One region of the Streptomyces sp. NPDC111606 genome, then DNA from elsewhere that is predicted to be linked to it. Evidence: riboswitches for the same ligand, from Rfam matches in the RefSeq annotation. Region 1 holds a riboswitch; the other holds the start of a gene.

Region 1 (7,313 bases):
TCGAGTTCGTTCAGGTCCTCGGACTCGGTCGGCTCGATCATCAGCGTTCCGGCCACCGGGAACGACATCGTCGGCGCGTGGAAGCCGTAGTCGATGAGCCGCTTGGCCACGTCGTCGACGCTCACCCCGGTCGCCTTGGTCAGCGGCCGCAGATCGATGATGCACTCGTGCGCGACGAGCCCGCCCGGCCCGGTGTAGAGCACCGGGTAGTGCGGCTCCAGACGCTTGGCGATGTAGTTGGCGGACAGCACCGCCACCTGCGTGGCCCGCTTGAGCCCCTCGCCGCCCATGAGCCGTACGTACGACCACGAGATCGGCAGGATCCCGGCGGAACCCCAGGGCGCGGCCGAGATCGGGCCGACGCCCGTCTCCGGCCCGGCCGCGGGCTGCAGCGGGTGGTTCGGCAGATACGGCGCCAGGTGCCCACGGACACCGACCGGCCCGACGCCCGGACCGCCACCGCCGTGCGGAATGCAGAACGTCTTGTGCAGGTTCAGATGCGAGACGTCGCCACCGAAGTGGCCCGGCTTGGCAAGCCCCACAAGGGCGTTGAGGTTGGCGCCGTCGACGTACACCTGCCCGCCGGCCTCGTGCACCTGAGCGCAGATGTCGGCGACGTGCTCCTCGAACACCCCGTGCGTCGACGGGTACGTGATCATCAGCACGGACAACTCGTCCCGGTGCTTCTCGATCTTCGCCCGCAGATCCTCGACGTCGATCTCACCGTCGTCGGCGGTCTTCACGACGACGACCTTCATGCCGGCCATGACGGCGCTGGCGGCGTTGGTCCCATGAGCGGACGACGGAATCAGACAGACGGTCCGCTGCTCGTCCCCGTTGGCCCGGTGGTACCCGCGCACGGCAAGCAGCCCGGCCAGCTCGCCCTGCGACCCGGCGTTGGGCTGCAGCGACACCTTGTCGTAGCCGGTGACCTCGGCGAGACGTTCCTCCAGCTCGCGGATGAGTGTCAGATAGCCCTGCGCCTGCTCGGCGGGCGCGAAGGGGTGCAGCTGTCCGAACTCCGGCCAGGTGACCGGCTCCATCTCGGTCGTCGCGTTGAGCTTCATGGTGCAGGAGCCCAGCGGGATCATGCCGCGGTCGAGCGCGTAGTCGCGGTCGGCGAGCCTGCGCAGGTAGCGCAGCATCGCGGTCTCGGAACGGTGCTGGTGGAAGACGGGGTGCGTGAGGACCTCGTCGCTGCGCAGCAACCCGCCCGGAAGGCCGTCCTCGGCCCCCTCGTCCAGCGCCTCGACGTCAGCGTCGACCCCGAACGCCGTCCATACGGCGCCCAGTTGGGCCCGCGTGGTGGTCTCGTCGCAGGCGAGGGACACGTGGTCGGCGTCGACGAGGCGCAGGTTGACGCCGCTCTGCCGGGCGGCGGCGACAACTTCGGCGGCCTTCGCAGGCACCCGCACAGTCAGCGTGTCGAAGTAGGAACCGTGCACGACCTCGACCCCACCGGCGGTGAGGCCCGCGGCGAGGATGGCGGCGTACCGGTGAGTGCGCCGGGCGATACCGCGCAGCCCGTCGGGGCCGTGGTAAACGGCGTACATCCCGGCCATCACGGCGAGCAGCACCTGCGCCGTGCAGATGTTGCTGGTCGCCTTCTCCCGGCGAATGTGCTGCTCACGCGTCTGGAGAGCCAGCCGGTACGCCCTGTTCCCATCGACATCCACGGACACGCCCACGAGCCGCCCGGGCAGGCTGCGCGCGAACTTCTCGTGTACGGCCATGTAGCCGGCGTGCGGCCCTCCGAAGCCCATCGGCACACCGAACCGCTGCGTCGTCCCGACCGCGATGTCCGCCCCGAGCTCACCGGGGGACTTCAGCAGCGTGAGCGCGAGCAGATCGGCGGCGACGGTGACGAGGGCGCCGAGCTCATGAGCCTGCTCGATGACGGGCTTGATGTCCCGTACGACGCCGGAGGCACCCGGGTACTGCACCAGCACGCCGTTGATCTCACGCTCGGCGATCTCGGCCGGAATGCCGTCGCTGAGGTCGGCGACGACGATCTCCACGCCGGTGGGCTCGGCACGGGTCTCGATCACGGCGATGGTCTGCGGAAGCACATCCGCGTCGACCAGGAACAGCCCCTTCTTGTTCTTGCCCATCCGCAGCGACAGGGCCATGGCCTCGGCCGCCGCGGTCCCCTCGTCCAGCAGCGAGGCACCGGAGGTCGGCAGCCCGGTGAGGTCGGCGACCATGGTCTGGAAGTTCAGCAGGGCCTCGAGCCGCCCCTGCGAGATCTCGGGCTGATACGGCGTGTAGGCCGTGTACCAAGCCGGGTTCTCCATGACATTGCGCAGGATGACCGGCGGCGTGAAGGTCCCGTAGTAGCCGAGCCCGATCATCGAGTCCAGCACCTGGTTGCGATCGGCGAGCGACCGCAGCTCGGCGAGCACCTCGGCCTCGGTACGCGCGCCCGGCAGTTCGAGGGAGTCGGCGTTCTTGATCACATCCGGCACCGCGGCGGCGGTGAGCTCGTCGAGCGAGCCGTACCCGACCTGGGCGAGCATCTTGGCCCGAGCTTCATGATCAGGACCGATATGACGCTGCTCGAAGGGAATACCCTGCTCGAGCTCTGAGAGCGGAATGCGATGGGCGGTCATTGCGGAGGCCTCCTGGTCTGACACGACCTTCGAGGGGCACCACGGCGCGGGTACCCGGACGGCCTCCCCCTCTGTCATCTCAACCTGAGAGCTTCACCGGGTCACCACAAGGTGCCCGGCTTTCACCGTCGGTGAGAGCGGAGGCCATCGACACCCGCCCTGCTTTCCAGAGTGACCTCGTCCGTGCGGTACGTGTGCCTGAGAGATTCCGGGGAGGATTTGCTCCTTCGGCGCCTCCGGATGGTTCCCGGAGGACTCTCCCGCACGGGGTCAGCAGCCGCTAGCCAGACTACCAGCGGGGTCAACGCACGGTCCTTCGAGTGGCCGGGCTCACCAATGTGCCCTTTCGTAGTGCTTACGGATGAGTTGCGACCAAGTGGAGGGCCCGTGCAGACCGACATCGATCCGCGCAATCTGATCGGCCGCAAGGCCTTCGACCGCAACGGCACCAAGATCGGCACCATCGACGAGGTCTATCTCGACGACGCGACCGGAGTGCCGGAATGGGCGGCGATACGCACAGGCCTGTTCTCCAGGGACGCCTTCGTCCCCCTCGAGCCCAGCGATCTGGTCGAGGGCAGCCTCCACGTCCCCTTCGACCGCGCCCTCATCAAGGACGCCCCCGACTTCGGCGTGGGCCGCCACCTCTCCCCTGAACAGGAACTCCAGCTCTACCACCACTACGGCCTCGACGTAACCGCCCCACCCCCACCCCCCGACCGAGACTTCGGCAACCTGGCAACCACCGAAACCCCGGACGACAACGGCCCCCGCACATCCCACCCGCACTCCTGAAGACGCCCCCCTTCCACCGCCCATCCCCCAGCCCCCACAGTCACGCCCACCTCCGGCCCGCCCGCAGCTGACCCACCTGTCACCTCCGCGCGGCCGAGTTCCCTTGCCCAGCCGCACCCCATCGCACCGCAACGCCCGCGGCGCCGCCCACGCGGCACCCGACGACACACCTGGCCGCGGGCAGTCGTACCGCTGGAGCGGCACGGGCGGGCGCAGCGGCATCCCGCAAGCGCGGGCGAGCGACCCACCCCATACTGCAACCGCAACGCCGGGCGCCCGGAACCAACCGCACGTCCGGTTCCGCCCGCCCACGCCCTACCCAGGCACCACAGGCGGTGCCTCTCCCATGCCTCCGCCGCCCCTCTCCCGCCCCAGGTGACCGACCTCCACCTCTAAAACCCCACCAGGCCCAGTTCCCCCACCTCCCGCGTCTCCCCCGTCTCCCTCAGACACCCCAGGTCTCCCCCGCACCAACGGCAATGGCTCCGCCGCCTCCAGCCCCGGATCGTCAACCCGAAACGTCCGCACCCGCCCCGGCTCCGACGACTCAGGCGTCTCGAACCGCACCGTCACCCGCCCCAGCCCACTCCCCTGCACCCACCCGGGCCCGTACTCGACGTGCCGCACATCGTGCCCCGCAACCCACCGCCGCTCGACGGGCAGCGCAGCCTCCCGCTCCGCCATTGGCTCCTCGCGGTCGCCCTCTTCGCCGTGCTCGCCCCGCTCCCCCGCCACCTGCGCGAACAGATCCTCCTGCGTGTAGTCGGCCAGCCCGCTGACCCCGACTCCCAGCAGCCGCACCCCACCCGTCGTGTCCACGGAATCCAGCAGCCGCAGCGCAGCCTCCCGCACCAAACCCGGATCATCCGTCGGCCCCCGCAACGTCTCGGACCGGGTCAGCGTCGAGAAGTCGTACCGCCGTACCTTCAGCACGATGGTCCGCCCGGACAACCCGGCCCCCCGCAACCGTCGCACACAACGATCGGCCAGCCGCTGCACCTCGAGCCCCACCCGGACCCGGTCATGGATGTCCACGTCGTACGTGTCCTCGACGGACACCGACTTGGCCTCCCGCTCGGCCACCACGGGACGCTCGTCGAGCGCCAGCGCCATGGCGTACAGGGCATGCCCATGGGCCTTGCCCAGCAGCCGCACGAGCTCGTCCTCGCCCGCCTCGGCGATCTCGTCGACCGTGTGGATCCCGGCCCGCCGCAGATGATCCCCGGTCGCCGGCCCCACCCCCGGCAAGGTCCGCACCGACATCGGCGCGAGCAACGCCCGCTCCGTCCCCGGCTCGATCACCACCAGCCCGTCGGGCTTGGCCTCCTCCGAGGCGATCTTCGCCAGCATCTTGGAGGCGGCCAGGCCCACCGACCCCGCGAGCCCGGTGACGGCCCGTATGTCGGCGCGCAGCTTCACTCCCACCAGCCGCGCGGACTCTTCGTCCCAGGCGACTCCACCGGCCTCCAGGTCCACGAACGCCTCGTCCAGGCTCAGCGGCTCCACCAGCGGCGACAGCTCCCGCAGCAGGCCCATCACCTGCTCGCTGATGTCGCGGTAGATCCCGAAGCGCGGCACGAGATACGCGGCATTGGGCGCCAGCCGACGCGCCTGCCCCATGGGCATCGCCGAGTGCACCCCGAACACCCGAGCCTCATAGGACGCGGTGGCGACGACTCCCCGCGGCCCGAGCCCGCCCACGATCACGGCTTTCCCGCGCAGGCTCGGCTTGGATGCCTGCTCCACCGAGGCGTAGAAGGCATCCATGTCGAGATGCAGGATCGTAGGCGCGTTCCTCACATCTCCGATGCTGCCTCACGCCACTGACAATGCCCTGCTGCAACGGCCTGATACGGCGCCCCGGGCCGACCGATCGACCCACCCGGCACGCCCGCCGCACCACTGCGCAGGTGCGCCGGCGAAGACTGCTCAGACCGCCCGGTTGCGCCGCCGCGCCAGCTCGTCCGCCGGATTGTGCCCGACCAGCGTCTCCCCGGTGTCGATCCGCTCCCCGTGCAGCTGCGACAAGGCACTCTCGACGTCCCGCCACACCACGCCCACGGCGATCCCGAAGACCCCCTGCCCACCCTGGAGCAGCGCGTGCACCTCGTCCGGGGAGCTGCACTCGTAGACCGTCGCGCCGTCGCTCATCAGCGTCAGGCGCTCGAGATCCCGAAAGCCGCGCTCCCGCAGATGCTGGACGGTGGTACGGATGTTCTGCAGAGACACACCGGTGTCCAGGAACCGCTTGACGATCTTCAGGACGACGACATCCCGGAAGCTGTAGAGCCGCTGCGTCCCCGACCCATGAGCGGGCCGCACGCTGGGCTCGACAAGGCCGGTGCGCGCCCAGTAGTCCAGTTGCCGGTATGTGATGCCCGCGGCCGCACAGGCCGTCGGACCGCGATAGCCGATCTGCTCGGTCGCCATGGACGCCGCCCCTCCGCCGCTGCTCGGCACGGCCGTCGGTCGCTGCGGAGCGTGATCGGCCGCGCTGCCCTGAAGCGGGCTGCTGTGAAGCGGGTACGGGCCGCTCGCCCCGAGACTGCGTCCGGGGGCACCCCCAGCCGTACCGTCGCCGCTGCTTCTCACGCCGACCTCCGTCCTTGACCTGCCTTCTCGACGGTAGGCAGTCACCAGGGGTGCGTCAACGATCGCCACACTCGGCACGCCGAGTGATAATCACCCTAGGAGTGGTTTCCCGTGCCCCACCGCGGGGAAAGGCTAGCCGAATGCGCTCGGAGCAGGCCGCAGGACGCTCTTCCTCGCCGCTGGCAAATGCCGGCATTTGAGCCGTAACGGACTGTGGGCCGCACCACCACGGACCGCGAGTCCGCCGGGCCGCCCACGCCGCCTCACTGACTGCTGGTGCCGAAGTCCTCGGGCGAGATCTGGTCGAGGAACTCGCGGAACTTCTCCACCTCGTCCTCCTGCTCGTCCGGAATCGCGATGCCCGCGTCGTCGAGCACGCCGTCGCTGCCGTAGATGGGCGTTCCGGTGCGCAGGGCCAGCGCTATGGCATCGGAGGGGCGGGCACTCACCTCGACGCCGCTGGCGAAGACCAGCTCGGCGTAGAAGACGCCCTCACGCAGATCCGTGATGCGTACTTCGGTGAGCTCCTGGCCGACGGCCTCCAGCACGTCCTTGAACAGGTCGTGGGTCAGCGGTCGCGCGGGGGCCATGCCCTGCTGGGCGAAGGCGATCGCCGTCGCCTCCCCCGGCCCGATCCAGATGGGGAGGTAGCGGTCGCCTCCCACTTCACGCAGGAGCACGATCGGTTGGTTGGAGGGCATTTCGACCCGGACACCTACGACATCGAGCTCGTTCACACAGCAACCCTAGGCCGTGCTCGGGACGTTTGGGTAGTCGGGCCGAGAACGGGTGGCCGATCCGGGCTCCCCGCCCCTGCCAGGCTCAGGGCAGCCGCACCCCGAGAGCGGTCTGCACCAGTGCGGCGTGCAGCTTCACGGCAAGCCCCGCCAGTTCCTTCGTACGCGCCTCGGCATGAGCCCTGGTCTGCGGATTGCGGTGCCGCCGCAGGGGTGCCACGACCTGGTCCACGAGCCCGGCCTCACGATCTGCGGCGGCCTTCATCACCCGCAGATGCCGTGGTTCGATGCCGAAACGCCCCAGCTCGACAACGAGCGAGGCCACAGTGACCGCCTCGGCGTCGTACGCCCCGTCGGGCAACGGGGCGATCAGGCCGTACGACTCCCATTCCGCGAGCTCCTGCTCACCGATCTCGGCGGCGACGAGCAGCTCGGCCCGCCCGATCCGGGCCGCCGCGGGCGCCTCGACGGGCTCCAGGACCGTTTCTCCATCGCGCTGCCGGCACACGGTCGGCAGCGGTGCGGCCTCACCGCGTTCCATGGCGTCCAGGTGCTCGCGGATCACCTTGAGCGGCAGATA
Region 2 (7,313 bases), on a different contig from region 1:
TCCAGCCGCTGGCGGACAGCTCCTGGGCGGAGGTGACGCACGGGGCGTAGCCGTAGCCCTCGACGTCCATGTTTCCGTACTGGGCGTCCGGGGAGCCGCCCTGGCCGTGCCACAGCAGCATCCAGACCTGGCCGGAGGACGGGGTCGCGAGCGCGCGCAGGAGGGCCTCGTAGGCGTCGTAGCGCCCGGGCGTCACCTGGCGCAGCATGTGCTCGACGCTGCCGCTGAGGCTCGCGCTCACCTGTAGTACCGCCCCTTCTAAGAGTTGCCCCGCATTGGGTGACAGCTTAGGCGCCCAGTACCTCGGGCCTTGTTCTGCCTGCGCGAGTGCGGGTGCGTGGTGGCTGGTCGCGCAGTTCCCCGCGCCCCTTTCAGGGGCGCTGCGCCCTGGGAACGTTCAATGGCCCCGCTGGTAGAAGGGGCGCACCTGCCGGCGCATCCAGGCGATCACCGGGTCCTCGGCCACGTCCAGCAGGACCAGGTTGACCGGCCACGGGACCGGGGTGCGGCCGAGGGCTCGGGCCAGCGCGTCCATGGGGGCGGCGCGCAAGTCGCCCTCCCAGAGGGAGAGTTCCACACCGATGAACATCACCGGGGTGGCCGTCTCGATCGACGCGAGGCAGCGGCGGGCCGTCGTGACCACGCCGGTCTCGGCGAACTCGGCGGCCGCCACCGCGAGGAAGTCGATCGGGTCGTCCTGCCAGTCGGGCTCGTAGAGCTTGACGCGGCCCCCGGACGTGAGGCCGTCCAGCGGGGTGCGGCCCACGCGGCACAGCTCGGCCACCGCCGCCGGGGGCAGCGGGACGCCGACCACGCCGTCGGGATTGACGGCGATGCCGACCTGCGGCGGCAGACCGCGGGCGAACTCCACCGCGGGGGCGATGGTGAACGACATGTGGGAGCCGACCACCTGGCGGAACTGTTCCTCGGAGCTGAAGACCGGCACGTACGCCTGGCCCTCGATCTCCACCGTGGGCAGGTCCAGCGGACCGGTGTCCCGGCCGCCGCCGCCGGGCAGGGGCACCCAGACGAAGCTGCGGCCCAGCACCTCGATGATCCGGCCGCCGGCCGAGGGGAGGCCGAGGGAGGCCGAGAGCACCTCCTCCAGTTCGTTGCCTGGCCACCCGCCGTGGGAGTGGAGGTGTGCCCCTGCCGGGAAGTCCGCGGGGAGTTCCGCCGGGATGTCCATCTACTTCTCAACCGCCTGCTGTGAACCGCTGCTGTGGCTCAAAAGGCTAGCGGGTGACCGCCTCGTACAGGTCCTCGGCCGGTCAGCCCGTGAACCCGATCCGGCGCAGTACGCCCGCCGCATCCCGGTCGATCAGCACCGCCGAGCCGCATCCCGGCGGCAGGTGGCCCTTCTCCACGGAGCGCAGCAGGTGGGCCGCGGCCCTGCGGTGGCGCAGGAAGGCGTACCGCGAGACGCCCCGGCCGCGCTCGCGCTGGCCCTCCAGGGCCGTGTCCGGGTCGACGTCGAGCAGCAGCAGGTGCAGGGTGCCGCCGCGGCGGCGGGCCTCGCGGGCCAGCCAGCCGCGCACCCAGGCCTGCGTGCCGCAGTCGTGCACGACGACGCCCTCGCCGGAGCGCACGGCGCGGCGCAGGCCGGCGTAGTGCGCGAGGCGGACCAGGGGGCGGTAGAAGGCGTAGGGCAGGAAGCCGGGCATGCGGGCGTCCCAGCGGTCCCGGGTGTCCTGGGAGTCGATGCGGGCGCCCGTCACCGTCCGCCGCATCAGCGTGGACTTGCCGCTGCCGGGCAGCCCCGTGATCACGACGAGGTCCTCGGGGGCGAAGAGCAGTGCGTGCGGGCTGTGGCCGGAGCGCTCGCGGAGGTCACGGACCACCGGTGCGACGCGCGTGCCCGGGGCCTCGACGGCCGGGGCCGCGGGCTGCTTGGGCAGCGCGACGCCCGACGTCGTGGCGTACGCCGTGGTGCGCTTCACCGTCATCGTCCTCCTCCGGTTCAGGATTCCCCATCCCCACTGAGCGTAAAGAGAAGGTAATGGATGATCTCCCGCATTTTCGTTCACTTACTGCCACAACCCCGTTACAGACGTGGCCTGCCGAAGACGGGCCGGGCGTGCAATGATGTCCGCGCCAACTGCATACCGGCCGTTCGAATCCGCGCGGGAGAGTTCCCAGCAGTTCATCGCTGGGGCGCCGAAGGAGCAAGTCCCTCCCTTGAATCTCTCAGGCCCCGTTACCGCGCGGGCGAGGCACATCTGAAAAGCGAGTCCCCCTCTTCGCCGAGAAGAGGCGTGGGCTCCACCCAAGGTGCAAGCCGTGACCCGGCCCTCAGCCGGTCATGGCGAACCTCTCAGGTTCCGATGACAGATGGGGAGGAACGACCTCGCCCGTCATGCCTTGGGAGAAGACCGTCCGATGAGCAGTACAGAAGAACTCCGTCACACCGCGCTCGATGCCCTGCATCGCACGCTCGGTGCGACGATGACCGACTTCGCCGGCTGGGACATGCCCCTGCGCTACGGCTCCGAGCGCGACGAGCACAACGCCGTGCGCACCAAGGCCGGCCTCTTCGACCTCTCCCACATGGGCGAGATCACCGTCACCGGCCCCGCCGCGGCGGCCTTCCTGAACCACGCCCTGGTCGGCAACATCGCCTCCGTCGGCGTGGGCCGCGCCCGCTACACCATGATCTGCCGGGCCGACGGCGGCATCCTGGACGACCTGATCGTCTACCGGCTCGCCGAGACCGAGTACATGGTCGTCGCCAACGCCTCCAACGCCCAGGTCGTGCTGGACGCGCTGACCGAGCGGGTCACCGGCTTCGACGCCGAGGTCCGTGACGACCGGGACGCGTACGCCCTGCTCGCCGTGCAGGGTCCGGAGTCCTCCGGCATCCTCAAGTCGCTCACGGACGCCGACCTGGACGGCCTGAAGTACTACGCCGGTCTGCCCGGCACCGTCGCCGGTGTCCCCGCCCTCATCGCCCGCACCGGCTACACCGGCGAGGACGGCTTCGAGCTGTTCGTGAAGCCGGAGCACGCCGTCGAGGTGTGGCAGGCGCTGACCAAGGCGGGCGAGGGCGTCGGCCTGATCCCGTGCGGTCTGTCCTGCCGGGACACCCTGCGGCTGGAGGCGGGCATGCCGCTGTACGGCCACGAGCTGTCGACCTCCCTCACGCCCTTCGACGCCGGGCTCGGCCGGGTGGTGAAGTTCGAGAAGGAGGGCGACTTCGTCGGGCGCGAGGCGCTCACCGAGGCCGCCGACCGTGCCTCGCAGAACCCGCCGCGCGTCCTGGTCGGCCTGATCGCCGAGGGGCGTCGCGTCCCGCGCGCCGGGTACCCGGTCGTCGCCGGCGGCGAGGTGATCGGCGAGGTCACCTCCGGTGCGCCCTCCCCCACGCTGGGCAAGCCCATCGCGATGGCGTACGTCGACGCCGCGCACTCGGCGCCGGGCACGGCCGGGGTCGGCGTGGACATCCGCGGCAGCCACGAGCCGTACGAGGTCGTGGCGCTGCCCTTCTACAAGCGGCAGAAGTAACTCCAGAAGTAGAGACTGGCAGCGGCCCCTGCGTGAGCCTGCGCACATTTGTGCTGCTCACGCACGTTTCCAGCAGTCCCCCCTTCCTCACCACTCCCGCGCGTACAGGAGAATTCAGGCCATGAGCAACCCCCAGCAGCTGCGCTACAGCAAGGAGCACGAGTGGCTGTCGACCGCCGAGGACGGCGTCTCGACGGTCGGCATCACCGAGTTCGCGGCCAACGCGCTCGGCGATGTCGTCTACGCCCAGCTCCCCGAGGTCGGCTCGACCGTGACCGCGGGTGACACCTGCGGCGAGCTGGAGTCGACCAAGTCCGTGTCGGACCTGTACTCCCCGGTCACCGGTGAGATCACCGAGATCAACGAGGACGTGGTGAACGACCCGGCGCTCGTGAACTCGGCCCCCTTCGAGGGCGGCTGGCTGTTCAAGGTACGCATCACGGAGGAGCCGGCCGACCTGCTCTCCGCCGACGAGTACGTCGCCCACACCGCCGGCTGAGGAGTTACACCCCCTTATGTCTGACAAGTCGCTTCTGAACACGCCCCTGCACGAGCTCGACCCGGCGATCGCCGCCGCGCTCGACGCCGAGCTGGAGCGCCAGCAGTCCACCCTGGAGATGATCGCCTCCGAGAACTTCGCGCCGGTCGCGGTCATGGAGGCACAGGGCTCGGTCGCCACGAACAAGTACGCCGAGGGCTACCCGGGCCGCCGCTACTACGGCGGCTGCGAGCACGTCGACGTCGCCGAGCAGATCGCCATCGACCGGGTCAAGGAGCTGTTCGGCGCCGAGTACGCCAACGTCCAGCCCCACTCGGGCGCCTCCGCCAACCAGGCCGCCCTGTTCGCGCTGGCCCAGCCCGGCGACACCATCCTGGGCCTGGACCTGGCCCACGGCGGCCACCTCACGCACGGGATGCGGCTGAACTTCTCGGGCAAGCAGTTCAAGGTGGTCCCGTACCACGTGGACACCGAGACCGGCCTGGTCGACATGGCCGAGGTCGAGCGGCTCGCCAAGGAGCACCGCCCGAAGGTGATCATCGCCGGCTGGTCGGCGTACCCGCGGAAGCTGGACTTCGCCGAGTTCCGCCGGATCGCCGACGAGGTCGAGGCGTACCTGTGGGTCGACATGGCGCACTTCGCCGGTCTGGTCGCGGCGGGCCTGCACCCGAACCCGGTCGAGCACGCGGACGTGGTCACCTCCACGACGCACAAGACGCTGGGCGGCCCGCGCGGCGGCATCATCCTGGCGAAGAAGGACTTCGCGAAGAAGCTGAACTCGTCCGTCTTCCCGGGCTTCCAGGGTGGTCCCCTGGAGCACGTGATCGCGGCCAAGGCGGTCTCCTTCAAGGTCGCCGCGAGCGAGGACTTCAAGGAGCGCCAGCGCCGTACGGTCGAGGGTGCGCGGATCCTCGCCGACCGTCTGACCGCCGCCGACGCCCGCGAGGCCGGTGTGAACGTGCTGTCCGGCGGCACCGACGTGCACCTGATCCTCGTGGATCTGCGCGAGTCGGAGCTGGACGGCCAGCAGGCCGAGGACCGCCTCCACGAGGTCGGCATCACGGTCAACCGCAACGCCGTCCCGAACGACCCGCGCCCGCCGATGGTGACCTCGGGTCTGCGGATCGGTACGCCGGCGCTGGCGACCCGCGGTTTCACGGCCGAGGACTTCGCCGAGGTCGCGGACGTGATCGCCGCGGCGCTGAAGCCGTCCTACGACGCGGACGCGCTGAAGGCCCGGGTCAAGGCGCTCGCGGACAAGCACCCGCTGTACCCCGGTCTCAACAAGTAGTTCCTTTTTGTGGGGTGTCCCGCACACTCGTAGGTGAGCGGGACACCCCACCCCCCTGTTCCACCCCGTATTGAGGAGTCCCCCGTGGCCATCTCGGTCTTCGACCTGTTCTCGATCGGCATCGGCCCGTCCAGCTCCCACACGGTCGGCCCGATGCGCGCGGCACGCATGTTCGCCCGCCGTCTGCGCAACGAGGGTCTGGTGGACTCCGTCGCGTCCGTACGGTCCGAGCTGTACGGCTCCCTGGGCGCGACCGGCCACGGACACGGCACCCCGAAGGCGGTGCTGCTCGGCCTGGAGGACGCCTCGCCGCGCACGGTGGACGTGGAGAGCGCCGACGAGCGGGTGGAGGCGATCAAGAGTGAGGGCCGGCTGCGGCTGCTCGGTGAGCGCGACATCCCGTTCTCCTTCGACAAGGACCTGGTCCTGCACCGCCGTAAGACGCTGCCGTACCACGCGAACGGCATGACGCTGTGGGCGTACGACGCGTCCGGCGGGGAGCTGCTCTCCAAGACGTACTACTCGGTGGGCGGCGGCTTCGTCGTCGACGAGGAGGCGGTCGGCGCGGACCGCATCAAGCTGGACGACACGGTCCTGAAGTACCCCTTCCGCACGGGCGACGAGCTGCTGCGCCTGACGCAGGAGACGGGTCTGTCGATCTCCGCGCTGATGCTGGAGAACGAGCGGGCCTGGCGCACGGAGGAGGAGATCCGCACGGGCCTGCTGGAGATCTGGCAGGTGATGCGGGAATGCGTCTCGCGGGGGATGTCGCGGGAGGGCATCCTGCCGGGCGGCCTGAAGGTGCGCCGCCGGGCCGCGAACACGGCCCGCAAGCTGCGCTCCGAGGGCGACCCGAAGGCGCTCGCCATGGAGTGGATCACGCTCTACGCGATGGCCGTGAACGAGGAGAACGCGGCGGGCGGCCGGGTCGTGACCGCCCCGACGAACGGCGCCGCCGGCATCATCCCGGCGGTCCTGCACTACTACATCAACTTCGTGCCCGGCGCGGACGAGGAAGGCGTGGTCCGCTTTCTGCTGGCCGCCGGCGCGATCGGCATGCTCTTCAAGGAGAACGCGTCCATCTCCGGCGCCGAGGTCGGCTGCCAGGGCGAGGTCGGCTCGGCCTGCTCGATGGCGGCGGGCGCGCTGGCGGAGGTGCTCGGCGGCTCCCCGGAGCAGGTCGAGAACGCCGCCGAGATCGGCATGGAGCACAACCTCGGCCTGACCTGCGACCCGGTCGGCGGCCTCGTCCAGATCCCGTGCATCGAGCGCAACGGCATGGCCGCCGTGAAGGCCGTCACGGCGGCACGGATGGCCATGCGCGGCGACGGCTCGCACAAGGTGTCCCTGGACAAGGTCATCAAGACCATGAAGGACACGGGCGCCGACATGTCCGTCAAGTACAAGGAGACGGCCCGGGGCGGGCTGGCGGTCAACATCATCGAGTGCTGATCCCGCGCTGAGCGAGAGCTAGACGAAGAGCATCAGGGCGATCCCCAGTAGTACGGCGATCACGACGAGGCTGCTGCCGATGAAGCAGCCAGGGTTGTTCATCAGGTCGGAGATCCGTGCCGCGACGGTCAGCGGCGCCGGCGTGAAGGCGGACGGCTGCGCGGGTGCCGGGGGCGCCAGCGGCACCGTCGTGGGGCGGGGCAGGGCGGGTGCGGGTGGCGGCCCCTCGCTGCGGCTCATGGCGTCGCGCAGGAGCTGCCTCCACAGCACCGGCGGCAGGTCGGGGATCTTGCCGTTCGCCGGTTCGATGATGCTCTGCCGGAGCCAGTTGCCCGTGGTGGGGTGGGGGTCCCGGCTCATGCGGTACAGCAGTTCCTGCAGATCTCGCAGATAGCGTTCGTCGCGGGCCAGCGGGGCGACGGCCCAGGTGAAGAGGTCGGCCGAGAGGTCGGTCATGGCCTTCCTCGACGGGTGTTCCCCGTTCGCCGTCTGCGGGGTGAAGTACAGGTTCTTGCGCAGCACCTCGGCGCACAGCTCGTGGCGCACCTCCAGGTGCCGCAACTCGACACG

Evidence for each region. Region 1 has a riboswitch for glycine ahead of gcvP (aminomethyl-transferring glycine dehydrogenase). Riboswitches for the same ligand answer to the same signal wherever they lie in the genome.
Region 2: another riboswitch for glycine. It lies ahead of gcvT (glycine cleavage system aminomethyltransferase GcvT); the one in region 1 lies ahead of gcvP (aminomethyl-transferring glycine dehydrogenase).

Annotation. Positions count from the first base shown of each region.
Region 1 is NZ_JBVKBY010000005.1:626,643-633,955, forward strand. It holds gene gcvP (aminomethyl-transferring glycine dehydrogenase) at 1-2,609, opposite strand, end outside; glycine riboswitch at 2,786-2,882, opposite strand; gene ACZ7M7_RS21570 (PRC-barrel domain-containing protein) at 2,997-3,404, shown strand; gene ACZ7M7_RS21575 (DNA polymerase IV) at 3,720-5,204, opposite strand; gene ACZ7M7_RS21580 (MerR family transcriptional regulator) at 5,334-5,996, opposite strand; gene ACZ7M7_RS21585 (bifunctional nuclease family protein) at 6,260-6,733, opposite strand; gene ftsR (transcriptional regulator FtsR) at 6,819-7,313, opposite strand, start outside.
Region 2 is NZ_JBVKBY010000011.1:353,867-361,179, forward strand. It holds gene ACZ7M7_RS34540 (enhanced serine sensitivity protein SseB C-terminal domain-containing protein) at 1-208, opposite strand, end outside; gene ACZ7M7_RS34545 (enhanced serine sensitivity protein SseB) at 398-1,189, opposite strand; gene ACZ7M7_RS34550 (AAA family ATPase) at 1,272-1,946, opposite strand; glycine riboswitch at 2,115-2,213, shown strand; glycine riboswitch at 2,214-2,341, shown strand; gene gcvT (glycine cleavage system aminomethyltransferase GcvT) at 2,380-3,501, shown strand; gene gcvH (glycine cleavage system protein GcvH) at 3,623-4,000, shown strand; gene glyA (serine hydroxymethyltransferase) at 4,017-5,291, shown strand; gene ACZ7M7_RS34570 (L-serine ammonia-lyase) at 5,376-6,743, shown strand; gene ACZ7M7_RS34575 (hypothetical protein) at 6,762-7,313, opposite strand, start outside.